Regions from separate parts of the Psychrobacillus sp. FSL K6-1415 genome, predicted to be linked through region 1. Evidence: a T-box and tRNA genes for the amino acid it is inferred to sense, from the RefSeq annotation. Region 1 holds a T-box; the other holds one or more tRNA genes.

Region 1 (15,240 bases):
AATTCCACCCAAAACATGAACTATTAGATGATTATATCTCTATCGGTACAATTGGTCTGATGAAGGCTGTCAACAGCTATACCCCGACGAAGAAAACTAAACTAGCCACTTATGCTGCCAGATGCATTGAAAATGAAATATTAATGTATTTACGATCATTAAAGAAGGTACAAAAAGATGTTTCACTACATGAGCCAATTGGTATGGATAAGGATGGTCACTCTTTAGAGATTACAGACCTGCTTCCAGGTATCGATAAAAGCACAGATGAACAGCTAGTAGAGGAAGAGGATACAAATAACTTATATAGACATTTGTCACAACTTGAAAGCAGAGAACTCGAAATTATCATCCGAAGATATGGATTACTTGGTCATGAACCAATGACTCAAAAAGATATTTCTAAGCAACTAAAAATATCTAGAAGTTACGTTTCTCGGATTGAAAAACGCGCATTAGTAAAACTGTATCAATCCTATATACATGAAAAAAACTCTTTTGATGTATCAAACACCAAAAGAGCTTAGGTAGGATCAATCTTCACTTGTCTCTGCGATCATGATAAATGCTAAAACCGCTGTAACTAAAACTGACATCGCCATTAAAAATAACATTGGATCTCCCCCTCTAACATTGAAAGCGCTTGATGACATTATCATAGCACATAATAGGAGAATTATTAATATGTGTCAAACTACTCAGTATGGCAATTTAATGACAAACCTATAGTTTTTCAATTACATTTAAGACTACTTGTGTTGAATGTTTTGCAGCAATTGGCAAAAACTCATCGAAACTGATAGAAGACTCTTTACCAGCAATATCAGAAAGTGCTCGGATTACAACAAAAGGAACCTCAAATTGATGGCAGACTTGTGCTACTGCAGCTGCTTCCATTTCACAAGCTTTCATTTGTGGAAAATGAATACGTACCTGTTCTACTTTTGCAGGATCATGCATAAAGATATCACCCGTAGCGATTAAACCAGTTGCAGCTTGGTGTTCGCCAATTTCAAGTACAGCATCCTCTGCTAATTTCATTAATTGCTCGTCTGCTTTAAATGATGCTGGGAGCTGTGGTACTTGACCAATTTCATAGCCAAAAGCGGTTACATCCACATCATGGTATCTTACTTCATGTGAAATTACGATGGCCCCAACTTCTAGATTTGGATCATAACCACCTGCCGAACCAGTGTTAATGACATAATCTGGTTTGTATTCACTTAATAATATGGAAGTGGTCATTGCTGCATTCACTTTCCCAATTCCACTTTTCAATAAAACAATTTCATGATTCTTGTATGTCCCACTTGTAAATTCACTGTTTGCGATTGTCTTTGTTTCAGGATTTTCTATTTCTTTTCTCAGAAGCTCTACTTCTTCTTCCATTGCACCAATGACTGCTATTTTCATTGTTTATTGCCCCTCTCTAAAATGCACTTCTTTAAAAATAAGGAAAAAAGCTTCTTAAGTCAAGAAGCTTTTCTTTTTACATATATTCAGAGCTCTATTCTAATGTTTTAAGTATTTCTTTTTTAGTTGGTTTCCAGCCTTCACCATCGATCCATTCTAGGGAGATACGATAAATTTCACTTCCATCCTTTGAAGTGACAGTTCCAATGGATTTTTGCGGGCTTCCACCATTACCGATAAACTTTACATACATATTGGACGTATCTAAATTAGCAGCATACGCTAATGCCTTAACTTTTTCATCCCAGTCAACAGATGAATTGTCGTAACTAGAAACATGATTTCCTGATTGCTCAGTCCCTACAGGCTGCCATCCTGAATCTATTACAACAGAATCGACATTGGTTTCGTCTGATGGTTCTGTAGTTACAGTACCACCCTCATTTTCTTCCGTTTCAGTGCTTTCATTCTCTTCTGTTTCTGATGTTGTTTCTTCACTTGACGAAGTAGAATCAGTGGAGCCAGTACTATTCCCCACTACTTCTTCAGATTCTTTGTCTTTCTCTTGCTCTTTCGATTCATTCTCAGTATTTTCTTCTTGTTCAGTTTTTATGTTAGTTGTAGCACTTTCTTTCTCCTCATCACCTGTAACAAGATTTACAGTCACTATGATGATAAGGAGAATTACTATTCCTATAAGTATATTTAAAATGTTATTCTTTTTTCTCTTATGATTTCGTTGATCCAAACGCGTGTCAAATTTCGTATTCTTTTCTGGCATGTAAATTCCTCCTTCAATATAAGAGAATATACTACAAATAGACGACAATGATAGGGTTTTGTTTCAACAATCTCAAAAATAGTTCGATTGATAGTCATCATCAAATCTCGGTAGACCATTTTTACACAAATGCTTGACCAGTATTTTAGGTATATGATTCTATTCATTCTTTTCTATTAAGGAACATGAACATGCCGTTATTTCCACTCCGAGCGGACGCTTTCTGTGGAAAGCGTCCACCCGAAACGGAAATCTTTAGTGTTATTTATTCGTTCTTTTACCTTAAACACACTGTATACGGTACAATATTATATATTTCTTTTCAAAAAAAGAGGTAAACGGTTTCGTTTACCTCTTCGCTTTAAGATATAGTTTTTATTTCTACGTCCATCTCTCCACCTGGAGTTAGGATTTTCACTCGATCTCCTGTAGATTTGCCAATCAATCCTTTAGCAATTGGAGAATCATTCGAGATAAGACCTTCTATTGGATCTGCTTCTGCAGAACCTACGATTGTGTAAGTTTCTTCATCACCATCTGGAATCTCTACAAATGTTACAGTTTTACCAAGTGTAACAGTGTCGTTATTTCCTTCTCCTTCGATGATTACTGCATTGCGAATCATTGACTCTAAGGTTGAGATTCTACCTTCTACAAACGCTTGGTCTTCTTTAGCTGAATCATACTCAGAGTTTTCTGATAAATCACCAAAACTTCTTGCAATTTTAATACGCTCTACTACCTCTTTACGTTTTACCGTTATTAAATGCGTTAATTCATCTTGTAACTTTTGTTTACCAGCAACGGTCATTGGATATTGTTTCTCTGTTGACACTCCCATACACTCCTTTAAATACACACTTAAAACTCTATCATGGATTATTCATATGCATCTAATCACAATGTTATGAATATCATGAAATTATTGTCAATCTCAATCATCATATTATACAATAACATCCGTTTCAAGAATAGTTTTTATTTTTGTTACCATTAAATCGATAGCTACTTCATTTTGGCCACCTTCTGGAATGATTACATCTGCATATCTTTTAGTTGGCTCAATGAACTGATTGTGCATTGGACGAACTACATTAAGGTATTGATCCACAACTGAGTCTACTGTACGTCCTCTTTCGTTAATATCACGTAATATACGACGAATAATACGTAAATCTGCATCTGTATCCACGAATAATTTGATATTCATCATATTTCGAAGACGCTCATCTTCTAATACTAGAATACCCTCTAAAATAATTACATCTTTAGGCTCTATCTTAATCGTTTCTGAAGAGCGAGTATGTTTTGCATAATCGTATACAGGCTTTTCAATTGCCTTATTGTCTAACAAATTGTGAATATGTTCAAGTAATAAGTCATTATCAAAAGCTAGTGGATGATCATAATTTGTATTAAGTCTTTCCTCAAACTTCAAATGACTTTGATCTTTATAATAAAAATCTTGTTGTATTACTACTACTGAATGATCCTTAAATACTTCACTTATTGCGTTCGTTACACTCGTTTTACCTGATCCTGATCCACCTGTGATCCCAATGATAAGAGGAGTTTTCTTCGTCATTATTTCATCCCTTTTCTCATCATATTATTTGGATATAATTTTTCCTGACATTTAAATTGGACAACTTGTAATGGATGTCTCGCCGCATCCAACACTTGTCCTTTTTCGTCTAAAATTTCTTTTATAACTACTTCAACGTTTTCTATTTCTGGGCCAAAAAACTCTACTATGTCTCCTGGCTTAAAATAATTTCGTTGTTGTAGTGTAACTATCTGTGTTTCTTCGTTATACTCTAACACAAGTCCCACAAAATCGTACCCTAATTTTTTATCATGGACTCCGTACATTTGTTGTTCAAAGCTCGGTTCATCCTCAAAAAATGCTGTGTCCGCTTCACGATTTGCACATTTTTCCAGTTCTTCTATCCAGCTAAGCTGCATTTGAAAGTTTTCAGGATCTGCACAATATGCATCAATCACTTTACGGTAAACACTTACAACTGTAGCTATATAGTGTATTGACTTCATACGTCCTTCCACTTTTAAAGAGTCGATTCCTAGTTCTATCAAACGCGGTATTGATTCCAATAATTTTAAATCTTTTGGACTCATGGCAAATGGAACATCATTATCTGTGAATAATGCCTGTTCTAGCCCATCATTTTGCTCATACAAATCATAATCCCAGCGACAAGACTGACAGCATCCTCCTCTATTCGAGTCACGAGCAGTCATATGATTGGATAGTGTACATCTTCCACTGTAAGCTATACACATTGCCCCATGGATAAATGTTTCAATTTCAATATCAACTTTCTCTTTCATCAGTTGAATCTCGTCACCACTAGTTTCTCGAGCAAGTACAACACGATCAAGCCCTTCTTCTTTCCAATATTGAACCGCTTTCCAATTGGATAAGGATTGTTGTGTGCTCAAGTGAAGCTCTAGTTTGGGTGCTACAGTTCGACATGTCTCAATTATTAATGGATCTGCAACAATAATACCAGTTACACCAGCTGCTTCAACTGCTTGTAGGTACTCTTCTAATCCATCCATATTTTCATTATGGGCGAATATATTAGTAGTCACATACACTTTAGCTCCGTATCGTTTTGCAAATTCTACTCCTTCCCGCATTTCATCTATTGAAAAGTTTCCCGCATTTGATCGAAGGCCAAATTCTCTTCCACCTATAAAAACGGCATCTGCTCCATAATGCACAGCAATTTTTAACTTTTCTAAACTTCCAGCAGGCGCTAATAACTCAGGTTTTTTCGTAATAACTCGTTTACCATCAATTAGCTCACTTATTTTATCTATTTTAGTATTAAGCAAATAAACCTACCCTTTCCTAACTGATTAATACCATTTAAACTTTCAGTTATATGTTATTAATTTCATAAAAAGCATACTAAATAGTGAATTCCAACAAAGTTGATTTCCGTTCCAGGCCGACGCCTTCCACACCAATTAACGCAACAAACTTTTAAAAAAAGAGTGATCTGCCGTATACATTCTTTTATTGAAACAGTAATTATGAAATTGACTCATATATTCCTTTAATACACAGTTTCCTTAAAGAAAAAGCCAGTATCTAATGGTCTTAATGCTGGTTGGATTTCTTCAATTTTGTTAAAGAGATCTTTTTTACAAGCTTTATAAGCTTCTTTCGATTCAAAATAAGCATCGATAGCTTTACGGTAGTAGCTCGTTATAGCAGTAATATAAGATGGATCTTGAAGGATTCCATCTATTTTCAAACTATCAATTTCAGCATCTAATAACTCATCAAGTTCATCTATCATACACATATCATTTGGACTAAAAATATGTGTTCCGTTACCATCTTCATAAATCGGATATTTATTGGAACGCTCTTTGTCATGTAAAAACATATTTTTATTTTTAGAACGATTCTCTACTTCCATTGCTTTGTCTTGAAACAAGAAGTAATTACCTAAAAGTGAACGCTTCGACTGAAATATACATGTCATTCCGTGGACTTGCACTTCAATTTGAACTTCAGCATTTTCTTTTATTTCCACTACTTCGTCTAGGCTAAGTTCTCTTGCTAAAACAGCTCTAGTTGAACCACGTTTCCCCCAATAATTCGCTGTGAAATAATTGGTTGCTGTTTGTTCCGTATTCCAGTGTAAGGGAATAGTTACTTCAGCTTCACGTCTAGCTATAATGACAGCTGGATCACCGAAAACAATTCCATCAACACCGATTTCTTGAAGCTTTTTCATATAAGGTGCAAGTGCTTCCATTTTATCGTTATGGAAAAGTGCATTCATCGCAATATATAACTTTTTGTTTTGTTTGGAAGTGATGTTTCTTGCTATTGTAATTTCTTCTAACGTAAATTCTCCAGGAAGTCTTAGACCAAAAAATTGTTCACCGACTAAAAAGGCATCAGCACCAGCCACGATTAAATCTTCTAAGTGACTAATACTTGTAGGCGTTACTAATAGCTCAGTTTTGTTCATATCTTTCACCTCTTAATACTTACTAACATTCCATCTCCAACTGGTAAGAATGCCGTGTCATAATCCGGATGATTCATCAACCACTCCATAAATTGATGTTGGTTTCGGACCATTGTTCTTTTTCTTCTTGGCACTTCACTCATCGGTAACTCGGACAATCCATTTAACAATAAATTATCACAATAAATAACGCCACCATCATTCAAAAATGGGGCATATTTTTCGAAGAAATTTTTGTATTGACCTTTAGCTGCATCAATAAAAATAGCATCAAATTGGAGTTCTCCAAGGTCTTTTGCTGAAATTTCTAAAGCGTCTCCAACAATTACTCGAATTCGATGTTGCAAATTCGCACGTTCTATATATGTTTTAGCAAGCTCAGCCTTTGTTTCATCCCGCTCGATGGTCACAATGGATGTTTGCCCTAGTTTAGTTGCCATGCGCATGGAAGAGTAACCAATAGCAGTTCCTAGTTCTAAAACAGACTTGGGCTTTTGTAAGGAAAGAAGTTGCAATAACGATTCCATCCCCATTAGTTGCATAATAGGTACATGATTATCTTTTGCATATTGTTCCATTTCCAAAAAAATAGCGGATCTAGGCTTAGTCAGATCCTTCAAAAAATTATCGCTTATATTCATCTAAACTAACCCCTTTAGGTCATTAAAATAGTACTCCCTATTATGTAAAAAAACAACTCTTATAATAACATAGCAGGAGAAGGAATGCGACATCACTCCCTCTCCTGCAGCCTAATTATTTTAAAAATTCGTCTATTTTTTGAAGATGTTCATCATATGTTACAGAAAAGTGATTAGTACCCTCTTTATCTGCTAAGAAATAAAAATAATCTGTATCACTTGGATCAAGTGCTGCCTCAATAGATGATTTACCTGCATTTGCAATAGGTCCAGGTGGTAACCCTGTATTTTGATACGTATTGTACGGATTATCAAACTCTAAATCTTCAAACAAAACACGATCTTTATGCGTACCTTTTGCATAAAGGACAGTTGGATCTGTTTGTAAAGGCATACCTTCTTCTATACGATTGTAAAAGACACTTGCTATGGTTGCTCGATCTGTTTGGGCTGTTGCTTCTTCCTCTAACAAAGATGCAAAAGTTAGTAACCAATGAACTGATTTCTCTTCTGCTTGCAAAAGGTCTACGTACGACGTTACAACTTTATCAGTATTAGCAAGCATTGTATCAACGATTGACTCTATAGAAGGATTTTCCTCAAAAAATGGATAGGTGGCAGGGAAAAGATATCCTTCTAATGCATAGCGCACATTTTCTCCTTTAATCTCTGCTCCTAAAACATTTGGATATTTAATCATCATTCTATCAACAAATTCCTCGCTCGTTACGAGCTTAAAGAAATCATCTGCAGAATGCTTTGTGTTTTTTTCAACTACTTGTCCAATTTGCTCGATCGTTAATCCTTCAGGAATAGTCAACGAGAAAACTGGTTCTCTGTATACTTTACCAGATTTTAAGCTTTCAATAATTTCGTCTAAAGTCATTGCCTTTGTCAAACTATACTCTCCAGCCTGAAATTGAGATTCATTGTTGAACTTTGCATAATACTTGAAGATTTTAGCGTTTTTAATAATTCCGCTTTTTTCCAACTCACTGGATATAGAATCTAATCCTGATCCAATTGGGATGTCCACAGTTATGGTCTCTTCAGAGTTAGGATCTAATGGGAGTAGAGCTGATTCTACATAGTTATAGACAATTAAACCACCTATTCCCCCAACGACAATTATAAGAAAAGTAATAATTAAAACAATTTTTCTAACAAGTTTCACTTCTTTTTTCTTATTTTTCATTTTATTAAACATAATATCTTTTTTTGTTTCATTTCCCACGGGTTCTCCCCCTTATCTCCATCTCATTATACAAGAAAACATATAAAAGAACAAAAGCCCAAGTACTCTCTAAACAGAAACCAATTTCTATTGTTTTCGATGAGTCTTGGACAGACTTTTTGCGATATTATTACCGATGATGCTGATTACTCTCCTGCAATTCTTAGAAACAGGAAAGTACGCTTTTGGATAACTAATACTTTTCTATCGGTAAGTCGCTTCTTTGGTCATCAATATACCTTGATAATTGGAACTATGTAAAAAAGAACTAAGCAAAGAAAAAGGTGAATGAGGCTTCCCTCATCCACCTTGAATAGATAATCTTATTCTTCGTCTTCGTCTTCTTGCTCATCTAAAAATGTACTTAACATTTCTTCGATCATATCCCATTCAGCATCAGATTCAACAGGAAGTAATTCTCCGTCTTCTCCATCTTCATTAGGAGTGAAAGATGATGCATGAATTTCGATTTCTTCATTTTCATCTTCTTCTGCTCCTATTGGATAATAAAGTACATAGGATTTTCCATATTCGTCTGATTCAAATGTGAATAGCACGTTACAAAGTTGTTCATTTCCATTCTCATCTACAATTGTAATATTTTCTTGACCGTGGTCCATTTGCAGTCACCTCATCTATTTTTTCTATCAAGATAGCCTTGTAAAATCATTACAGCAGCCATCTTGTCGATCACTAACTTACGTTTCTTACGACTTACATCAGCATCTATTAACATACGTTCTGCAGCCATCGTTGTCAATCGTTCATCCCATAATGTGACTGGGAAATGATATTTCTCGGTTAATAGCTTAGCATATTGTTCAGAAGCTTCAGCACGTGGACCAATAGAATTATTCATGTTTTTCGGAAATCCAACAACAAACTCTGTTACATTATGCTCTTTCACGAGTTCATCAATTCGTTCTAGACCAAACTCAAAACTTTCTTCATGTATCTTTATTGTTTCAATACCTTGAGCAGTCCAACCTAGTGCATCACTAATTGCCACTCCAACGGTACGAGAACCAACATCTAAACCCATAATTCGCATCGTTAAGCCTCATTATTTTTTTTAATATAAAACTTCACTAGTTCTTCTAATATTTCATCTCGTTCAAGCTTTCGAATCATATTTCGTGCATCTTGATGGCGAGGAATATAAGCTGGATCACCTGACAATAGATAGCCTACAATTTGATTGATAGAATTATACCCTTTTTCTTCTAGTGCAGAGTGAACTTGGATCATAACATGTTTTACTTCTTGTTCCATCGATTCTTCAGGGAAATTAAATTTCATCGTTTTATCAAAAGAGCTCATGATCAGCACCTCGCTTTCCATTTTTAATGAATAAACTAATGTATCTATTGTATTAGTATACCCTATTTTGGAAATAATTTAAACAGATTTAATATATTCCAACACAGAACTTAATGCATTTTCTAGTTTACTTGCATCTTTAGCACCAGCCATGGCAAAGTCCGGTCGTCCTCCACCTTTACCTCCGCATTGCTCTGCTACTAGTTTGACGATATTTCCAGCATGATAGTTCCCACCAACTATATCCTTTGTTACTCCTGCAGAAATCATTACTTTATCCCCATCAACTGCACCTAAAACAATGACTGCTTTTTCAAGCTTTTGTTTTAAATCGTCCATCATTTGACGTAATTGGTTATTATCTTTTGCATCTACTTTTACAGATAACACAGTTACATCATTTACTTTTTGTGCTGATGATAGGACAGAAGAAGCTTGGCTATTTGCTATTTTTGCAGAAAGTGACTCATTGTCTTTTAGTACATTTTTTAGCTCTTGTAATGTTTGCGAGACCTTATTCACTAAATCTTTTGGCTGTGCCTTCAATAAGTTTGCTGCTTCGCTTAATATATGTTCTTCTTCTTTGACTATTTCATAAGCGCCTTTACCAGTTACAGCTTCAATACGTCTAGTACCTGCCCCGATTCCACTTTCTGAAAGGATTTTAAAGAATCCAATTTCTGAAGTGTTCTGAACGTGAATACCGCCGCATAGCTCTAATGAGAAATCTCCCATTTTTACTACCCTTACAATATCACCATATTTTTCGCCGAATAATGCCATTGCTCCCATTTGTTTTGCTTCGTCAATATTATGAAAACCAGTAACTACCGGGATATTATCCCACACTTTTTCATTAACTATACGCTCTATTTGTTCAAGTTCTTCTGTTGTAACTTGTCCAAAATGAGAAAAGTCAAAACGTAAACGATCAGGACCAACATAAGAACCAGCTTGGTTTACATGTGTCCCTAATACATCTTTCAAGGCTTGATGCAAAATATGTGTAGCTGAGTGATTTTTAATCGTATGTCCGCGAAGTGAATTGTCAACAGTTGCCTCTACTTCAGCATCTGTAATAATCTCACCTGACTCAATAACTACTGTGTGCAGATTTTGTCCATTTGGAGCTTTTTGGACATCTTTTACATATCCTTTAAATGTATCATTTTCAATTACACCATGATCGGCAATTTGCCCACCACTTTCAGCGTAGAAAGGTGTTTTAGTTAATACTACTTTCACTTCCTCTCCTTCATGAGCTGATTTAACTAATACTTGATCACGAACTATTGACGTAACTTGAGTAGATATACTCATCGTGTCATATCCGATAAATTCACTTTCATCATGTAGATTTCCAAATACTTCGGATTGCACCTGCATAGAATCTATATTTTGTCTTGCGGCACGAGCGCGCGAACGTTGTGCTTCCATTTCCGACTTAAAGCCATCATGGTCAACAGTCATGTTTGCTTCTTCTGCATATTCTTCCGTTAATTCAATTGGGAAACCATACGTATCATATAGTGTGAATGTTGTAGTTCCGGGGATGTAAGATTCACCTTTAGCTTGTTGTTCTTCAATAACCTTTTCTAATATAGCTAAACCATCATGTAATGTTTCATGGAATCGTTCTTCTTCAGTTTTAATAACACGCATGATGAAATCCTGTTTTTCTGTTACTTCTGGATAGAAGTCTTGCATAATTTTCCCTACAACTGGAACAAGTTCATGTAAAAATGGCTTTTCAATTCCTAATTGTTTTGCAAAACGAACTGCTCTACGAAGTAATCTTCTAAGGACATATCCTCTTCCTTCGTTTGACGGTAATGCACCATCTCCAATTGCAAATGCAACTGTACGAACGTGGTCAGCAATTACTTTAAATGCAGTATCATCGACTTCATTTGCACGATACGACTTTCCAGAAATCTGTTCTGTTTGGCGAATAATTGGTATGAATAAATCAGTATCAAAATTTGTTGGAACATCTTGTACCACACTAGCCATACGCTCCAGACCCATGCCAGTATCAATATTTTGTTTTGGTAACGGTGTGTACGTATTATCTGGATTATGATTAAATTCTGAGAACACTAAATTCCAAATTTCTAAATATCGTTCATTCTCTCCACCTGGATATAATTCAGGGTCGTTCATATCATTTCCGTAGCTTTCTCCACGATCATAAAAAATCTCCGAGTTCGGACCACTTGGACCTTCTCCAATATCCCAGAAATTACCTTCTAAACGAATAAGTCTCTCTTCTGGAATTCCGATTTCATCTTTCCAAATATTATATGCTTCTTCGTCCTCTGGATGAATTGTAATAGATAATTTTTCTGGTTCAAAAGCAATCCATTTAGAATCTGTTAAAAACTCCCAAGCATAATGGATCGCTTCTTTTTTAAAGTAGTCGCCAATAGAAAAGTTCCCTAGCATTTCAAAGAAAGTATGATGTCTAGCTGTTTTTCCAACATTTTCAATATCGTTTGTGCGAATAGATTTTTGTGCATTCGTAATACGAGGATTTTCAGGAACAACACGCCCGTCAAAATATTTTTTTAATGTTGCTACACCACTGTTGATCCAAAGTAATGTTGGGTCGTTGATTGGTACAAGTGGAGCTGAAGGTTCCTGTGAATGTCCTTTTTCCATAAAAAAGTCTAAATACATTTGTCTAATTTGAGCACCTGTTAATTGTTTCATGTTTAGTTCCTCCTAATGATTTGTATTTGTGATTGGTAGACGTTGATAATTTTAATATTCAGACCGGCTTTCGGTAATAAAGATTTTGTTCCGTTAAAGGGAGCCTAGATAGAAATTTCTATACGAATATGAGCAGCCGCACGCTACGCTAGCTTCTAAACATGGAAGTGCGTTGTAACGGAAATCAAAAGTATTACTTTACTTCACTAAAGCCAAAACAAATAAAAAAAGCCCTCTTCCCTAAAAAAGGGACGAAAGCTGTTGTTTTCGCGGTACCACCCTAGTTACACAGTAGAATTCTACTATGTCTCTCAAGAAGCCTTAACGCGGCCAGACGACAGGTTTTAACTGCATTCAAGAGTAGCTTTCCTATATGTTAGATCAGTGAATTCTTTCAGCCAAGGAATCCATCTCTATTCAGCTAACAATTAGTACTTTCTCCGTCAACATTTTACTATATGCAATTGATTATAAAAAACAAATTGCTTTGTGTCAATTGTCTGTATCCATAAATTGATACGGATTGACACCATTCATACCTACTAGAGGATCTATCATATGATAATTTTCAGCAGTTAGATAGGTGACGTCCTTTTGAGTCACTTCCGATTCTTTAACTATTTCTTTTCCCTCTTGTTGCCCTGATTCTTCTACATTGGATAAACGTTCTTTTAAAGTAGTCAATCTTTGAAGATCATCAGTTCTTTCTACTCCAAACTTAAATACTTCTGGATCCCCACATAATATAAGAAAGTTTTTAGCTCGTGTTATTCCTGTATAAAGTAAATTTCTTCTTAACATCTTCATATAACTTCTTGTTATAGGCATAATAACCGTTTGAAATTCACTACCTTGTGATTTATGAACTGAACAGCAATAAGCTAAAGTAAGCTGATTCAAATCATTTTTTTCGTATGTTACTTCATTTCCATCAAAAGAAACTACTAACATTTCTTTTTTCTCGACTGTTTCAGCAGCTCTGAAAATACTAATGACTTCCCCCATATCTCCATTAAACACGTGGCTCTCTGGTTGATTGACTAGTTGAAGAACTTTATCCCCAATACGATAAATAGTTTCACCAAATACCATTTCTTTTCGCTTTCCATCTGTATTCGGATTAACCATTTCTTGAATCATTTTGTTAAGCGCATCAATACCGGCCGGGCCTCTATACATAGGTGCTAAAACTTGCATATCACGAATGGATAGTCCTTTGGATAAAGCACTTTTTAATACTTGTTCTACTACTTTCGGAATTTGTTCGGTAGAAGCCTTAATGAATGAACGATCCTTTGTCTTGTCTAATAGAGATGCCGGAACCATCCCTTGCTTCATCTCATGGGCAAGTTCAATAATCGAGGATCCCTCTGCTTGGCGATAAATATCCTTTAGTTCAACAGTTGGAATTCGTTTAGAGGCGAGTAAGTCCTTTAATACTTGCCCTGGTCCTACTGGCGGAAGTTGATCTTGATCTCCAACAAAGATCACTTGCGCATCTTTCGGAATAGCTTTTAATAGTTGGTGTCCTAACCATGTATCTAACATAGATGTTTCATCAATTATAATTAGTTTGCCTTCGATTTCTTTACCTTCGACGTCTGCATCTTCTTGACCAGTAAATCCTAACAATCTATGAATAGTCATAGCAGGTAATTCTGTCGATTCACTTAGGCGTTTAGCAGCTCTACCAGTAGGTGCGGCTAATACTACAGGGAATGGTTTCTTGTCCTTTATCCATTCCTTCGGATCTAACGAAAGTCCATGTAGTTCTGCATATAGTTCGACAATCCCTCGTACTACGGTTGTTTTACCCGTACCAGGACCGCCAGTAAGTAATGTAACGCTTGCATTTAACGCTGTCTCAATTGCATTAATTTGTGTCGGGGCATATTGCACTCCTAAGCGTTCTTCAATACTTCCAAGATGCTTTTTCATCTCAGCTAATGGAAATTGATGATGTGTATCATTTTCAGCTAGGAGAGTTTCTATTTTAGAGCCAATTCCAACTTCGGAATAATATAGAGAAGGAATATAAAAACGATTCACTTCCCCGACTATCCGACTTTCTTCTGCAAGTTCAATGCAGCATTTACTAATTGCCTCATACGGAATTTCCTCACGCTGAGCAGTTTCTAATAGCTTTTTAACTGATTCTAATAATTGCTCTGCATATAAAAATACATGACCTTCTCCTAACGAAGCAGTTTGAAGGAGGTGATATATCGCTGCCTTGATACGATCGGGGTGGTTTCCTTGAATACCTAATTTATAGCCAAGCTCATCAGCTCGAACAAAACCTACCCCCTCTACTTCTTCAATAAGACGGAATGGGTTTTTAGTAAGTACGTTGAGTGTTTCTTCTCTATAAGCTTGATAGATTTTCATAGCGATTTGAGGTCCAAATCCCCACTCATTAAGTTGAATCATCACTTTTTCTAAGCCTAAATTTTGTTCTAAAACCGCTCGTAATGTTTGTTTTTTTTCTTCAGCAAGACGTGGAACTACATCTAACGCTTCGGGATCATCCAAAATTTTGTTAATAGCATTTGGTCCAAGTTTTTTTACAATTTGTTCTGCAGTTTTGCGACCAATACCTGTGAACATATCGCTCGAAAGATAATGAATAATTCCTTGCTCCGTCGCTGGCACTTCTTTTTGGAACGTTTCCACTTGAAATTGAACACCATATTTCGGATGGTTTTTAATATACCCAATAAATTTATACGCCTCTTCTAGTACTAAAGGAGGGAAGTAACCAGATACAATTATTTCTTTGTCTATGTATGTAGTGTTTGTGGATTTGATTTTTAATTTTATGATAGAAAATAAGTTTTGAGGATTATGAAAAATGGAAACGATAGGACGACCTGTAATAAATTGTTTTTCATTATTTATATCGTTGGTCATACTACCGCCTCCAAAGTTTCATTAATTGCGTAGAGAAATCATGTCGTACACATAGCGTGCCTGATCATAATTAGGTTGAAGCGTAAAGGCTTCTTTTAAATGAGATAATGCAGCCTCTGTATTAGATGTAGAAACAGCATATAAAACACCTAGATTGTAGTGTGCATCTGCATTTTCTGCATCTGCATCTACTATTTCTTTGAATACTGGTTC
Region 2 (15,240 bases), 310 kb from region 1:
TTGAGACCAGGAATCGGCATATTTAGAGGAAGCTTTTTCAAGTGTTTTTATCCATAATGCCCCTGCCTCAACCTGAACATGATGTGTAGCGATATGAAGTGAATCACGAAAAATAGGACTTTCATCTACAACGATAAATACTGAAGGCTTACAAGACTTTAAAAACAGCATTAATGGCTTGGAAACAGGCTGTGCCCCAAAACGAACGACTACATTAGGAACAGCCACTTTTTTAAAAGCATCATTTTTTAGAATTGCATCATATTGATCTATACATAAATCCATACATTCGTCAGGTATGGATGCCCGTAAATTAGATAAAGGGTCCACTAGAACTGGCCACCGTACTTGTTTTGCAAATTCCCAAAAACCATCAGTAGTTTGAAGTGAATCTCCTACTATAAATAATCCTCTCTCCTCATTTTGTAGTATATCTTTATACCATTCTAGAAACTCTGCACTTGGCACTAACTTTCCTATTTCCGAAACTTGCATGTTCACATTTGATGTTGTTTGTTCCATATCAAGTAATAACGGTTCACGGAATGGTACATTTATATGGACTGGTCCCATCGGAAAAACTCTAGATGTAGACACTGCGCGCTGAATATGACGCTCTACAAAAGCAAGACTCTCTTCATTTTGTTCGGGTAGTGGGAAATCTACACTCCACTTCACATGCTTTCCGTACAAATGAAGTTGATCGATTGCTTGTGGAGCTCCTACCTCTCTGAGTTCATGAGGCCGATCAGCTGTAATGACCAACAAAGGTACACGTGCGTAATATGCTTCCACTATCGCTGGGAAAAAATTTGCTGCTGCTGTTCCTGAAGTACATAAAAGAACAACAGGATTTTTTTTAGCTTTCGCAATACCAAGCGCAAAGTAACCAGCCGAGCGCTCATCTATTTGTCGATAAAATTGAAATCCTTCATGTTTAGCAAATGCATACGCAAGTGGAGTAGACCTTGAGCCAGGACACATTACTATATCCTGAACTCCTGCCTGTTTAATCGTTTCTACTAAGTGATTTACATAAGAAGTTAAATACTCGATGTTAGTCATTCATGTTTCCTCCAAGAGTTCGAAGCATCGGACGGAACTTCACTCGTGTTTCTTCAAATTCTTCTAAAGAGGATGATTCAGCAACAATTCCGCCACCTGCATATAAGTAGGCATGTTCATTTTCCACTAAAGCAGAACGTATCCCAACTGCGAACTCCCCGTCTCCTTCAGCATTTATCCAACCGATTGGAGCAGCATAATATCCACGATTCATCTGTTCGGATTCACGAATAATTTTAATCGCATCCTGACGAGGCTCTCCTCCTAATGCAGGTGTTGGGTGTAAAGCTTGTACTAATTCAAATAATGAAGACTCCTTTTTAAGGTCTCCTTCAATTGGAGAATATAGATGTTGGATATCTCTAATCTTCATAAGCTTTGGTCTAGTTGGTACTTTAATATCCTCACAATATTGCATAAATACCTTCTTAATCATTTCTACAACATATTTATGCTCACCTAAGTTTTTGGAATCTGTTAATAATGAATCTCCTAACTCTTTGTCCTCGAGAGAATTCTTCCCTCTTCTAATGGAACCCGCAAGCCCTGCAGATTGAGCTTTATTATTCTCCACTTTTACAAGTCGCTCAGGAGTTGCGCCAAAGAAGATTTTTTCATCATTCTCTAGACCAAATAAATAACTTTCTGGTTGCTCCATCGATGCATTATATATTGCAGTTGCAGGAGAAAAAGTATCATTAAATGTTAGTTTTAGAGATCGGGCAATTACTACTTTTTGTATCTCATCTTCTCGGATTCTCTTCGTTACATCCTCTACAGCGTGCAAATATTCATCTTTCAAGCGATCTTCTCGTTTGATTAGTGTTGGTTTAGCATGTACCTTTAACTCTTTTACCTGAGCAGTGTGTATTAACGCATCTCTTTCTATACGTAGTTGTTCAAAAGGTTCCATGCTTTTCACTTCATCCGTTATATAATGAATATTAACGAATGCTTGGTCATGCTGAATAACTAATTGAAATTTAGATACGACAAAGAAGGCAGAAGGGAACGTATCCCATTCCGATGAAACCTTGTTTTTAGGATCAAATGAAAATCCACCAAATAGAATTGGAGATACATCTGCCTTTTCCTTTAATGAAGACTGGCATAGTTCCTTCCACTTCGTATCAATATCCTTGTATCTATTATCTTCTAAATTATTTGCAATAATATGAGCATGTCCCAATCCTACTAAAGTTAACGTCTTCTCTTTGTTTTGCCAAAAATAACGTTTCCCTCTATATAATTCATCCCCTGCTTCAAAGAATGCCTGGGCAGACAATCTTGAGACTTCTATTGTTTCCGTATAAAAACGGTATTTTGTATCAATGGTACCGGTGGTTTTCGGCATAAATATGACCTCCGTTTAATAACTACTCTTTTATCTAGGTTAATTAAATTACTCTACCCTTAATCATACATCTTTCTACACATTTCAGCACACATTTAGCCATAAATTTATGCTAAAATTGAGATTGGATTCTTTTAAAGGAGAGAAAAATTATGTCACATGAATTTCAAGCAGACAAAGGTTGGCGCGTTTGGTGGAAATTAACAAGGCCACATACCCTTACTGCTTCATTTGCACCTGTTTTTTTAGGTACAATGATTGCCCTATACGAGGCAAATATTGACTGGCTATTATTTATTGCTATGTTATTAGCTTGCCTTCTTATACAAGCTGCTACAAATATGTTTAACGAGTATTATGATTTTGTACGAGGACTTGATAGTGAGGAATCGGTAGGTATAGGAGGAGCAATAGTACGTAATGGTGTAAAACCCAAAACCGTTATGCAACTAGCTCTATTACTATATTTAATAGCAGCTATTTTAGGAATTTATATTTGTTATGAAAGCTCTTGGCTATTATTAGTAGTTGGTGCAATTTCTATGGCCGTTGGATACTTCTATACTGGTGGACCTTACCCTATTTCTAGTACTCCATTTGGAGAGTTATTCAGTGGATTGTTCATGGGAATGCTCATTGTTTTAATTGCAGTATATATTCAAGTTGGTTCAGTACCACTATTTGCTGTTTGGTTATCTGTACCAAGTGCCCTGTTAGTTGCTGCAATAATGCTTTCTAATAATATTCGCGATTTAGTCGAAGACACCATAGGTGGACGAAAAACGATGGCTATATTAGTTGGTAGGAAGAACGCCATTACTATTTTAGCTTCTTATTTTATTTTGTCTTATCTTTGGATTATTGCTTTAGTTGTTTTGCAAATAATCACTCCATGGAGTTTATTGGTTTTGTTAAGTATGAAAAAACCTATACATGCGATAAAACTATTTAAACAAACAGAAAATCCAGTTCAGGTTGCGCCTGCTATGAAAGACACCGCACTTACGAATACGATTTTTGTATTCCTTTTAGGCTTAGGTCTATTGATTGGCTATTATGTATAATATTTTAAAAAACCAGAATGCTATTAAAAAGCTAGCACTCTGGTTTTTTTCTTATTTATATGATAATAACTCTGCTTTAAGTACACCTTTTTTATCGACAAGCTTGATAATTCCGATTCCGGGTGCGATATAGAACGTGTAGCCATAGTTTGTACGAACAACTACCACGTTTTGGAATGTTCCGGCTTTTACTTTAACCGTACTAGTAGTACTTTCCACAAATACATTATAAAAAGCTTGATTGTTGTCCTCTGTTAGATAATATTCTCTCGTTGTTTTTCCTTCAATCAATGGAAAAGCGAGATCAAGTATGGCCCAATCTGTATGACTTACCCCAAATATTAAACGATCTTTACGTTCAATATAAGTAAAATTATTTAGGATATCACCTTTCTTCTTTAAAAAAGCTTCCGTCATATCGTATTCAGAATTATAGGAATCACTAACAGTAAATTCATTTTGTGTATTTTCAGTAAAGCTAGGAGAATAAACAAGCTTCATCCCTGCTTTTGGTGTTAGCCCACCTATTACTTCTTTATTAAGCAAAGCTAGCTTACTTTTAGATGGAGTTTCATATTTCACTTTAGAACCTTTTTGTATGAAACTACTTGCCCCTACTCCATATAAGCCACCATTTGTTCCCTTATACGTATAGACTCTATATTCATCACCTTTTTTTAGTGTGCGTACTTTATTAAGTGATCCATTGGAGCCAACTTTAACTAAATTCGTGTCTGCAAGAATTGTTACTTTACCTATTTGCCCTTGTTTTAACTCTGTTTTTCCCCACATAACTTTGTTTGTAGCTGCGTCTGCTTGCATGTGACCTAAGCTTGTGAAGCCTAACGCTAGTACAAGTATGAGCATAACTTTACTAAATTTTTGAAACAACTATAACCTCTCCCTTCAATAGCAATGATATCATATTTTAAATTCACTCTATATATAACCTAGGGTTCATTATTTATGCGTTATCACTGGTCATTATGTTGTATGCATTCTATTGACTGACCGTTCCATACATCGACATAGAAAAAGAGAAAGGAATAAAATAAAAAAAGGTAACCAATGATTGGTTACCTTTTTTTGAGTATGACCCCTACGGGATTCGAACCCGTGTTACCGCCGTGAAAGGGCGGTGTCTTAACCGCTTGACCAAGGGGCCAATATATGGCGGAGAAGGAGGGATTTGAACCCTCGCGCCGGTTGCCCGACCTACACCCTTAGCAGGGGCGCCTCTTCAGCCACTTGAGTACTTCCCCATATATGGCTCCGAAGGTAGGACTCGAACCTACGACCGATCGATTAACAGTCGATTGCTCTACCACTGAGCTACTTCGGAATAATGGTGGGCCTAAATGGACTCGAACCATCGACCTCACGCTTATCAGGCGTGCGCTCTAACCAGCTGAGCTATAGGCCCATTATTTTGGAGCGGGTGAAGAGAATCGAACTCTCATCATCAGCTTGGAAGGCTGAGGTTTTACCACTAAACTACACCCGCATTAAATGGTGGCTCAGGACGGAATCGAACCGCCGACACAAGGATTTTCAGTCCTTTGCTCTACCGACTGAGCTACTGAGCCTCTTCAATTTTAAATTAAGCTAATTATTCAAGCCAAATTTCCAATTGATATGTATTAACATTCATATATAAATGGCGGTCCCGACCGGGATCGAACCGGCGATCTCCTGCGTGACAGGCAGGCATGTTAACCGCTACACCACGGGACCATTTGGTTGCGGGGACAGGATTTGAACCTGCGACCTTCGGGTTATGAGCCCGACGAGCTACCACTGCTCCACCCCGCGACGTTAATATATTTACAAAATCGATGGTACATTGCTTAAAAATAGTGAGACACATTCTTCGGCTTACACCTGCATCAATTAGATTAAAATGGAGGAGGAAGAGGGATTCGAACCCCCGCGCGGTATGACCCGCCTGTCGGTTTTCAAGACCGATCCCTTCAGCCAGACTTGGGTATTCCTCCAAGATATTGATGGTGGACCTTGCAGGACTCGAACCTGCGACCGGACGGTTATGAGCCGTCTGCTCTAACCAACTGAGCTAAAGGTCCTTAAGATGGCGGCAGAGGGAGTCGAACCCACGACCTTTCGGGTATGAACCGAGTGCTCTAGCCAACTGAGCTACACCGCCAAGATTTCAAACTTTTTTTAAATGGTGGAGCCTAGCGGGATCGAACCGCTGACCTCCTGCGTGCAAGGCAGGCGCTCTCCCAGCTGAGCTAAGGCCCCGAAAATAATAACTGGTCGGGAAGACAGGATTCGAACCTGCGACCCCTTGGTCCCAAACCAAGTGCTCTACCAAGCTGAGCTACTTCCCGTCAAATATGGTGCGCTCGGCAGGACTCGAACCTGCAACCTCTTGATTCGTAGTCAAGTGCTCTATCCAATTGAGCTACGAGCGCATATGTTTTTCATAAAAGTGGTGCCGAGGACCGGAATCGAACCGGTACGGTAGTCACCTACCGCAGGATTTTAAGTCCTGTGCGTCTGCCAGTTCCGCCACCCCGGCACTTTAGTGAATCTTTGGAGCGGAAGACGAGGTTCGAACTCGCGACCCCCACCTTGGCAAGGTGGTGTTCTACCACTGAACTACTTCCGCTCGGTTATTAAATTAAATGGTGCGGGTGAAGGGAGTCGAACCCCCACGCCTTGCGGCGCTAGATCCTAAGTCTAGTGCGTCTGCCAGTTCCGCCACACCCGCATACATTATTCACTATAAAGTGATGAGCCATGTAGGATTCGAACCTACGACCCTCTGATTAAAAGTCAGATGCTCTACCAACTGAGCTAATGGCTCTAAAAATGGTGCCGGAGAAAGGACTTGAACCCTCAACCTACTGATTACAAGTCAGTTGCTCTACCAGTTGAGCTACTCCGGCAGGAGTAAATATATGGTGGAGGATGACGGGCTCGAACCGCCGACCCTCTGCTTGTAAGGCAGATGCTCTCCCAGCTGAGCTAATCCTCCTGGGTAAATTATGTATTTATTGCAAGCCCAGCGACGTCCTACTCTCACAGGGGGAGACCCCCAACTACCATCGGCGCTGAAGAGCTTAACTTCCGTGTTCGGTATGGGAACGGGTGTGACCTCTTCGCCATCATCACTAGACTTGAATACTTTTGAAAGACATGCTTTATTATAACAACTCTGCAGAATTTTTCAAGGGTTATTTAATAAAAAATTTATTCTTTCAAAACTGGATAAACGACATTGTTACATTAAACAAAATTTGGTTAAGTCCTCGATCGATTAGTATTCGTCAGCTGCACGTGTCGCCACGCTTCCACCCCGAACCTATCTACCTCATCGTCTTTGAGGGATCTTACTTACTTGCGTAATGGGAAATCTCATCTTGAGGGGGGCTTCGTGCTTAGATGCTTTCAGCACTTATCCCGTCCACACATAGCTACCCAGCGATGCTCTTGGCAGAACAACTGGTACACCAGCGGTGTGTCCATCCCGGTCCTCTCGTACTAAGGACAGCTCCTCTCAAATTTCCTACGCCCACGACGGATAGGGACCGAACTGTCTCACGACGTTCTGAACCCAGCTCGCGTACCGCTTTAATGGGCGAACAGCCCAACCCTTGGGACCGACTACAGCCCCAGGATGCGATGAGCCGACATCGAGGTGCCAAACCTCCCCGTCGATGTGGACTCTTGGGGGAGATAAGCCTGTTATCCCCGGGGTAGCTTTTATCCGTTGAGCGATGGCCCTTCCATGCGGAACCACCGGATCACTAAGCCCGTCTTTCGACCCTGCTCGACTTGTAGGTCTCGCAGTCAAGCTCCCTTCTGCCTTTACACTCTTCGAATGATTTCCAACCATTCTGAGGGAACCTTTGGGCGCCTCCGTTACACTTTAGGAGGCGACCGCCCCAGTCAAACTACCCGCCTGACACTGTCTCCTACCCGGGTTACGGGTATGGGTTAGAATTTCAATACAACCAGGGCAGTATCCCACCGACGCCTCCTCCGAAGCTGGCGCTCCGGGCTCTAAGGCTCCTGCCTATCCTGTACAAGTTGCACCAAAATTCAATATCAAGCTATAGTAAAGCTCCACGGGGTCTTTCCGTCCTGTCGCGGGTAACCTGCATCTTCACAGGTACTATAATTTCACCGAGTCTCTCGTTGAGACAGTGCCCAGATCGTTACGCCTTTCGTGCGGGTCGGAACTTACCCGACAAGGAATTTCGCTACCTTAGGACCGTTATAGTTACGGCCGCCGTTTACTGGGGCTTCAATTCGCACCTTCGCTTGCGCTAAGCACTCCTCTTAACCTTCCAGCACCGGGCAGGCGTCAGCCCCTATACTTCACCTTACGGTTTTGCAGAGACCTGTGTTTTTGCTAAACAGTCGCCTGGGCCTATTCACTGCGGCTCTTCTAGGCTATGCACCCAAAAGAGCACCCCTTCTCCCGAAGTTACGGGGTCATTTTGCCGAGTTCCTTAACGAGAGTTCTCTCGCTCACCTTAGGATTCTCTCCTCGACTACCTGTGTCGGTTTGCGGTACGGGCACCTATCACCTCGCTAGAGGCTTTTCTTGGCAGTGTGAAATCAGGAACTCCGGACATACGTCCTCGCCATCACAGCTCAATGTTATAGAATGCGGATTTGCCTACATTCACACCTTACTGCTTGGACATGCATAACCAACAGCATGCTTACCCTATCCTTCTGCGTCCCCCCATTACTCAAACGGTGGTTTGGTGGTACAGGAATATCAACCTGTTATCCATCGCCTACGCCTATCGGCCTCGGCTTAGGTCCCGACTAACCCTGAGCGGACGAGCCTTCCTCAGGAAACCTTAGTCATACGGTGGACGGGATTCTCACCCGTCTTTCGCTACTCATACCGGCATTCTCACTTCTAAGCGCTCCACCAGTCCTTCCGGTCTGACTTCAACGCCCTTAGAACGCTCTCCTACCACTGATACCAAAGGTATCAATCCACAGCTTCGGTGATTTGTTTAGCCCCGATACATTTTCGGCGCAGCGTCACTCGACCAGTGAGCTATTACGCACTCTTTAAATGATGGCTGCTTCTAAGCCAACATCCTGGTTGTCTAAGCAACGCCACATCCTTTTCCACTTAACAAATACTTTGGGACCTTAGCTGGTGGTCTGGGCTGTTTCCCTCTTGACTACGGATCTTATCACTCGCAGTCTGACTCCCAAACATAAATCATTGGCATTCGGAGTTTGTCTGAATTCGGTAACCCGGGATGGGCCCCTAGTCCAAACAGTGCTCTACCTCCAAGATTCTAACGTTTGAGGCTAGCCCTAAAGCTATTTCGGAGAGAACCAGCTATCTCCAGGTTCGATTGGAATTTCTCCGCTACCCACACCTCATCCCCGCACTTTTCAACGTGCGTGGGTTCGGACCTCCAGTAAGTGTTACCTTACCTTCATCCTGGACATGGGTAGATCACCTGGTTTCGGGTCTACGACCACATACTCATTCGCCCTATTCAGACTCGCTTTCGCTGCGGCTCCGTCTTCTCAACTTAACCTTGCATGTAATCGTAACTCGCCGGTTCATTCTACAAAAGGCACGCTATCACCCATTAACGGGCTCTAACTACTTGTAGGCACACGGTTTCAGGATCTATTTCACTCCCCTTCCGGGGTGCTTTTCACCTTTCCCTCACGGTACTGGTTCACTATCGGTCACTAGGTAGTATTTAGCCTTGGGAGATGGTCCTCCCGGATTCCGACGGAATTTCACGTGTTCCGCCGTACTCAGGATACACTCAAGAGAGAATGAATTTTGGACTACGGGGCTTTTACCCTATCCTGCGGACCTTTCCAGATCGCTTCGTCTAACTCATTCCTTTGTAACTCTATGTAGAGTGTCCTACAACCCCAAGAGGCAAGCCTCTTGGTTTGGGCTATTCCCGTTTCGCTCGCCGCTACTCAGGGAATCGATTTTTCTTTCTCTTCCTCCAGGTACTTAGATGTTTCAGTTCCCTGGGTGTGTCTCAGATGCGCTATGTATTCACGCAAATGTACTGCTCCATTACGAACAGTGGGTTTCCCCATTCGGAAATCTCCGGATCAAAGCTCACTTACAGCTCCCCGAAGCATATCGGTGTTAGTGCCGTCCTTCGTCGACTCCTAGTGCCAAGGCATTCACCGTGCGCCCTTATTAACTTAACCTAAAAGTTAAAAAGTCTTACACGTTGTGATTACGTAAATAATCACAACAGAATTTCTTGTTGTTTATTGTTTCAATGTCGTTTTATCCAGTTTTCAAAGAACAAAGGTTTGCTCACTTTGCGACGAGTAATCGCAGGAGCAAGAGTTGAATCTTCATATAAAAATGAACATTCAAAACTGAACTGCAAAACGTTAAGATACGAATAAAGATTCGTATTCCGATATTATCCTTAGAAAGGAGGTGATCCAGCCGCACCTTCCGATACGGCTACCTTGTTACGACTTCACCCCAATCATCTGTCCCACCTTCGGCGGCTGGCTCCCGTAAGGGTTACCCCACCGACTTCGGGTGTTACAAACTCTCGTGGTGTGACGGGCGGTGTGTACAAGGCCCGGGAACGTATTCACCGTGGCATGCTGATCCACGATTACTAGCGATTCCGGCTTCATGTAGGCGAGTTGCAGCCTACAATCCGAACTGAGAACGGTTTTATGGGATTTGCTCACCCTCGCGGGGTTGCGACCCTCTGTACCGTCCATTGTAGCACGTGTGTAGCCCAGGTCATAAGGGGCATGATGATTTGACGTCATCCCCACCTTCCTCCGGTTTATCACCGGCAGTCACCTTAGAGTGCCCAACTGAATGCTGGCAACTAAGATCAAGGGTTGCGCTCGTTGCGGGACTTAACCCAACATCTCACGACACGAGCTGACGACAACCATGCACCACCTGTCACCGCTGTCCCCGAAGGGAAAAGCCTATCTCTAGGCCGGTCAGCGGGATGTCAAGACCTGGTAAGGTTCTTCGCGTTGCTTCGAATTAAACCACATGCTCCACCGCTTGTGCGGGCCCCCGTCAATTCCTTTGAGTTTCAGTCTTGCGACCGTACTCCCCAGGCGGAGTGCTTAATGCGTTAGCTGCAGCACTAAGGGGCGGAAACCCCCTAACACTTAGCACTCATCGTTTACGGCGTGGACTACCAGGGTATCTAATCCTGTTTGCTCCCCACGCTTTCGCGCCTCAGCGTCAGTTACAGACCAGAAAGCCGCCTTCGCCACTGGTGTTCCTCCAAATCTCTACGCATTTCACCGCTACACTTGGAATTCCGCTTTCCTCTTCTGTACTCAAGTCCCCCAGTTTCCAATGACCTTCCACGGTTGAGCCGTGGGATTTCACATCAGACTTAAAGGACCGCCTGCGCGCGCTTTACGCCCAATAATTCCGGACAACGCTTGCCACCTACGTATTACCGCGGCTGCTGGCACGTAGTTAGCCGTGGCTTTCTAATGAGGTACCGTCAAGGTACGAGCAGTTACTCTCGTACTTGTTCTTCCCTCACAACAGAGTTTTACGATCCGAAAACCTTCTTCACTCACGCGGCATTGCTCCATCAGACTTTCGTCCATTGTGGAAGATTCCCTACTGCTGCCTCCCGTAGGAGTCTGGGCCGTGTCTCAGTCCCAGTGTGGCCGATCACCCTCTCAGGTCGGCTACGCATCGTCGCCTTGGTGAGCCGTTACCTCACCAACTAGCTAATGCGCCGCGGGCCCATCCTGTAGTGACAGCGAGATGCCGTCTTTTAACATCTCCCCATGTGAGGAAATGGATTATTCGGTATTAGCCCCGGTTTCCCGGAGTTATCCCAATCTACAGGGCAGGTTGCCCACGTGTTACTCACCCGTCCGCCGCTAAATCAGAAGAAGCAAGCTTCTTCGTCATTCGCTCGACTTGCATGTATTAGGCATGCCGCCAGCGTTCGTCCTGAGCCAGGATCAAACTCTCCATAATAGTTGGCTTTCGATATGCGGCGCATTTCTTCGTCAACTTCGTTCGTTCAGTCGGTCACGTACGTTAGTACGCTCCCTCTTTCACTCACTTGTTTCCTTGAACTACTTGCATCTCGAAACCCAACAAATAGAACTAGTTTAAAAGCTCATTTTGTTTTGCTGGCATCATCATTAAATGATGTCAAAATTGTTTTGCTATCATACTAACTAAGTTAGTTGATAAGCTGTATGTCTTAACGTTTTGCATGTTCAGTTTTCAATGTTCATATTGTTCAAGTCGTTTTGGCGACTTTATTAGTATAACTTTTTTCAGATTTGATGTCAAACATTTTTTTGAAGTTTTTCAAGTTGTTTGTATCTCGTTCCGAAGGACAAGTATTAATATACATCGTATAGAAATAAAAAGCAACCCTTTTTATAAAAAAACCTTAAATAACTTATAAACTATTGCACTCCTGCCCCTCTACATATATCAAAACTAGATTACTCATTGTAATTAATTACGGGTTTTTCCCTACTTATAGCTCTTCTATAACTTGTCTAACTAAAATATGAATATATTCTAGACTTTAATAAATATTAGTTTGAGTAATAGAAAACTCCTGAATCAATAAAATGAATTGAGGGCTGAATCATATACCGAAGAACTACAGCGCTTTATTTTAACTCATTCTATACTTATAATAAAGAAACAAGAAATCTACCAATATATCCTTTCCAAAATAATAGCAGTTAATAGTAGAAAGTACATAAAAATCCTCAAACTCTATAATGAAATCAAGGGGGGAATTATTGATGGAATGGCTAAACCACCTTAGTAATTATAATGAAATTATATTTAAATTAATTTTTGCTGCATTATTAAGTTTAATCATTGGTATAGAGAGGGAACTAAAAAAGAAACCGATTGGTTTAAAGACGAGTATAGTAATCGCTACATTTAGCTGTCTTCTAACCTACATATCCATTGAAGCAGCTTATAAAGCCATTCCCAATGACACAATAAATATTACGATGGATCCTTTGCGTTTAGCAGCACAAATAGTAAGTGGTATAGGTTTTCTCGGAGCAGGGGTTATATTGCGCAAAGGCAATGATAGTATAACTGGCTTAACTACTGCCGCAATGATATGGGGAGCCGGGGGAATTGGAATAGCTGTTGGTGCAGGATTTTATGTTGAATCGGCTATTAGTGTAATTATTGTAATAGTGGGTATTGAATTGATACCACCCCTTCTTACTAAAATTGGTCCAAAACGATTAAGATCGAAGGAGTTATCACTAACAGTTTTAGTAGGAAATCCAGAAAGTATTACTAAAGTATATGACTTTTTGCAAGGAAGCGGTGTTTATATAGAAAGCATCCGCATTAAAGACGTTACTTTAGACAATAATACTGTTAAACATGAAATGGATATGCGATTGTCCATAATTACTAATAAAAATACGGCTGAATTCTACGCAACAATAAAAAAACAAAAATTTATTGAAACGGTAGACGTAGAATCGATTTAAAAGGAGCTATCATATGGGAGAATTATTCAAGTTATTAAAAGATGGGAACAAGCCTTCTTTATTAGCAGCAATTGTAAATACTATTATTGCTTTATTAAAAGGTGGGGCATTTTTCTTTACTGGAAATGTAGCAATGTTTGCGGAAATGATGCACTCCATTGGAGATGCAGCAAACCAATTCTTTGTTTACATCGGTTCATCATTGTCTAAAAAAGCACCCACGCCAAGATTTCCAAATGGTTTTGGACGTTTAGTAAACCTTGTTTGTTTAGGCGCTGTAATTATTGTTGGAATATTATCTTATGAGACTATTATTGAGGGTTGGCATCATATTCAACATCCAACCGAATCTACAGGTGTAGCAATAACCCTCAGCGTACTTGCAATTGCCATTGTGTTAGAGTTTGTAGTTCTTTACAAAGCAGGGAAAGAAATATTGCACGAAGTAGGTGTAAAAGGTACACTCCTTTCGCCACTAACAACAAGTTTTGCTAACTTAAGCAGAGCTAAACCTGCAACAAAGCTTGTTTTTATGGAGGATTTAGTTGCAACATCAGGAGGTATCTTAGCATTTGTGGCTGTGCTAATTTCCCACTTCACTGGATTCTTACAAGCAGAAGGTATTGCATCTATTATGATCGGTATAATGATGTTCTATGTAGTAGGAAAAGTATTCCTAGATAACGCTAGAGGTGCACTAGGGGAAACCGATGAGCAAATGCTTGTTCATATTGCTCATATAGTATCTGAAAATGAACATGTAAAAGATATACAAAAGCTTGAGGTTATTAAAGAAGGTGAATATCTCCATGTTGAAATAATTATAGAGATAGATCCTAAATATACATTTGCAGAGGTAGACGATATTAGCGACACTATAAAAGAATTGATATTAACTCAACAAGGAGTAACGGATATTACAATCTCATTTGATGAGGACGATGGAATCAGAACATGGACTCAACATAAGGATGAACGTACTGTTTTAAAAACACGTGATTAAAGTTTGGAGAGCATTTACAAATAGTAACAAAAAACCACATGACGAGTTGTCATGTGGTTTTTGGATTCATACTTTTAAAGACAAGCTGTTAAAATTGTTTTAGTGTCTTCTGCATTAAGCTTTTGGAAATTACCATACTCACCATAAACCATTGCTTTTTCAACCATAAGGTCAATTTTGCTATCATCTATATTATAATCAGCTAATGTAGATGGCGCGTTTAAAGAATTCCAAAATTCCTCTAAGCGATCGATTCCTTCAAATGCTACTTCTTCTACAGATTTACCTTCAGGATTCACTTTAAAAACATTTGTTGCAAGCTTAGCAAAACGTTGTGGATTTACTTTTACGTTATGACGCATCCATCTAGGAAAAACGATAGCCAATCCACCGCCATGTGGAATATCATAAACAGCTGAGATTGCATGTTCTAGATTATGACTTGCCCAGTCACCGTTATAACCCATTTGCAAGAAGCCATTTAAACCTATTGTGCCTGCAAATAATATTGTTTCCCGATACTCATAGTTTGTAAGGTCATTGATAAGTTTTGGCCCTACTTCTATAACTGAACGTAGAGTTCCTTCTATCATTTCGTCTTGAACAGGAGTATTTGTTGCGTTGTTGTAGTATTGCTCAAACATATGGGACATCATATCTACTATTCCGTAAACTGTTTGATCAAGAGGAACTGTGAACGTGTTTACCGGATCTAAAATAGAAAATTTAGGATAAACTAAAGGGCTTCCCCAGCCATACTTTTCTAATGTATCTTCATTAGTAATAACAGACCCAGAATTCATCTCTGAACCAGTTGCTGCAAGAGTTAATATTGTACCAAAAGGCAGTGCTTCTTGTGGAATCGCTTTGCGTGTAACAAAATCCCAAGGATCTCCTTCGTATTTAGCCGCAGCAGCAATAAGCTTAGTACAATCTATCACTGAGCCTCCACCAACTGCGAGTATTACATCAACACCCTCCTTTTTACAAATATCAGCACCCCGTTTTGCAGTTGCCAATCTAGGATTTGGTTCCACACCCGCTAATTCAAATATTTCCAAACCAGCTTCTTTTAATTCGACCATTACCTGGTCGTATAATCCATTTTTCTTTATACTACCTCCACCGTAAACGACAAGAACTTTCTTTCCGTAGGGAGATAACTCCACTTTAAGCTTACTTATTTGATCTTTACCAAAAATCAATTTCACTGGGTTATAAAATGAAAAAGCGTTCATCTAACATCCTCCTCTTTCCATACT

What was found. A T-box is a leader RNA that pairs with one kind of tRNA and senses whether it is charged. The one in region 1 lies ahead of alaS (alanine--tRNA ligase), so its partner is inferred to be a tRNA-Ala.
Region 2: it has a tRNA-Ala gene. The T-box ahead of alaS (alanine--tRNA ligase) is inferred to sense a tRNA for this amino acid. The anticodon was not compared.

The regions. Positions count from the first base shown of each region.
Region 1 is NZ_JBBOOQ010000001.1:2,572,624-2,587,863, forward strand. Features, by position in the region: gene sigK (RNA polymerase sporulation sigma factor SigK) at 1-527, shown strand, start outside; gene mtnN (5'-methylthioadenosine/S-adenosylhomocysteine nucleosidase) at 724-1,416, opposite strand; gene MKY60_RS12190 (YrrS family protein) at 1,511-2,197, opposite strand; gene greA (transcription elongation factor GreA) at 2,559-3,032, opposite strand; gene udk (uridine kinase) at 3,144-3,782, opposite strand; gene MKY60_RS12205 (peptidase U32 family protein) at 3,782-5,056, opposite strand; gene MKY60_RS12210 (peptidase U32 family protein) at 5,281-6,210, opposite strand; gene MKY60_RS12215 (O-methyltransferase) at 6,216-6,851, opposite strand; gene mltG (endolytic transglycosylase MltG) at 6,967-8,085, opposite strand; gene MKY60_RS12225 (DUF1292 domain-containing protein) at 8,409-8,705, opposite strand; gene ruvX (Holliday junction resolvase RuvX) at 8,717-9,136, opposite strand; gene MKY60_RS12235 (IreB family regulatory phosphoprotein) at 9,139-9,405, opposite strand; gene alaS (alanine--tRNA ligase) at 9,484-12,117, opposite strand; T-box leader at 12,362-12,573, opposite strand; gene recD2 (SF1B family DNA helicase RecD2) at 12,610-15,027, opposite strand; gene MKY60_RS12250 (tetratricopeptide repeat protein) at 15,049-15,240, opposite strand, start outside.
Region 2 is NZ_JBBOOQ010000001.1:2,886,665-2,901,904, forward strand. Features, by position in the region: gene menD (2-succinyl-5-enolpyruvyl-6-hydroxy-3-cyclohexene-1-carboxylic-acid synthase) at 1-1,065, opposite strand, end outside; gene MKY60_RS13690 (isochorismate synthase) at 1,058-2,419, opposite strand; gene MKY60_RS13695 (1,4-dihydroxy-2-naphthoate polyprenyltransferase) at 2,572-3,483, shown strand; gene MKY60_RS13700 (hypothetical protein) at 3,535-4,374, opposite strand; tRNA gene MKY60_RS13705 (tRNA-Glu) at 4,577-4,648, opposite strand; tRNA gene MKY60_RS13710 (tRNA-Ser) at 4,655-4,745, opposite strand; tRNA gene MKY60_RS13715 (tRNA-Asn) at 4,751-4,825, opposite strand; tRNA gene MKY60_RS13720 (tRNA-Ile) at 4,830-4,906, opposite strand; tRNA gene MKY60_RS13725 (tRNA-Gly) at 4,914-4,987, opposite strand; tRNA gene MKY60_RS13730 (tRNA-Phe) at 4,994-5,069, opposite strand; tRNA gene MKY60_RS13735 (tRNA-Asp) at 5,142-5,217, opposite strand; tRNA gene MKY60_RS13740 (tRNA-Met) at 5,221-5,295, opposite strand; tRNA gene MKY60_RS13745 (tRNA-Ser) at 5,385-5,477, opposite strand; tRNA gene MKY60_RS13750 (tRNA-Ile) at 5,488-5,564, opposite strand; tRNA gene MKY60_RS13755 (tRNA-Met) at 5,571-5,644, opposite strand; tRNA gene MKY60_RS13760 (tRNA-Ala) at 5,667-5,742, opposite strand; tRNA gene MKY60_RS13765 (tRNA-Pro) at 5,755-5,831, opposite strand; tRNA gene MKY60_RS13770 (tRNA-Arg) at 5,839-5,915, opposite strand; tRNA gene MKY60_RS13775 (tRNA-Leu) at 5,934-6,022, opposite strand; tRNA gene MKY60_RS13780 (tRNA-Gly) at 6,038-6,112, opposite strand; tRNA gene MKY60_RS13785 (tRNA-Leu) at 6,130-6,214, opposite strand; tRNA gene MKY60_RS13790 (tRNA-Lys) at 6,238-6,310, opposite strand; tRNA gene MKY60_RS13795 (tRNA-Thr) at 6,317-6,392, opposite strand; tRNA gene MKY60_RS13800 (tRNA-Val) at 6,406-6,481, opposite strand; rRNA gene rrf (5S ribosomal RNA) at 6,507-6,622, opposite strand; rRNA gene MKY60_RS13810 (23S ribosomal RNA) at 6,744-9,672, opposite strand; rRNA gene MKY60_RS13815 (16S ribosomal RNA) at 9,907-11,461, opposite strand; gene MKY60_RS13820 (MgtC/SapB family protein) at 12,256-12,975, shown strand; gene MKY60_RS13825 (cation diffusion facilitator family transporter) at 12,989-13,978, shown strand; gene MKY60_RS13830 (iron-containing alcohol dehydrogenase) at 14,053-15,216, opposite strand.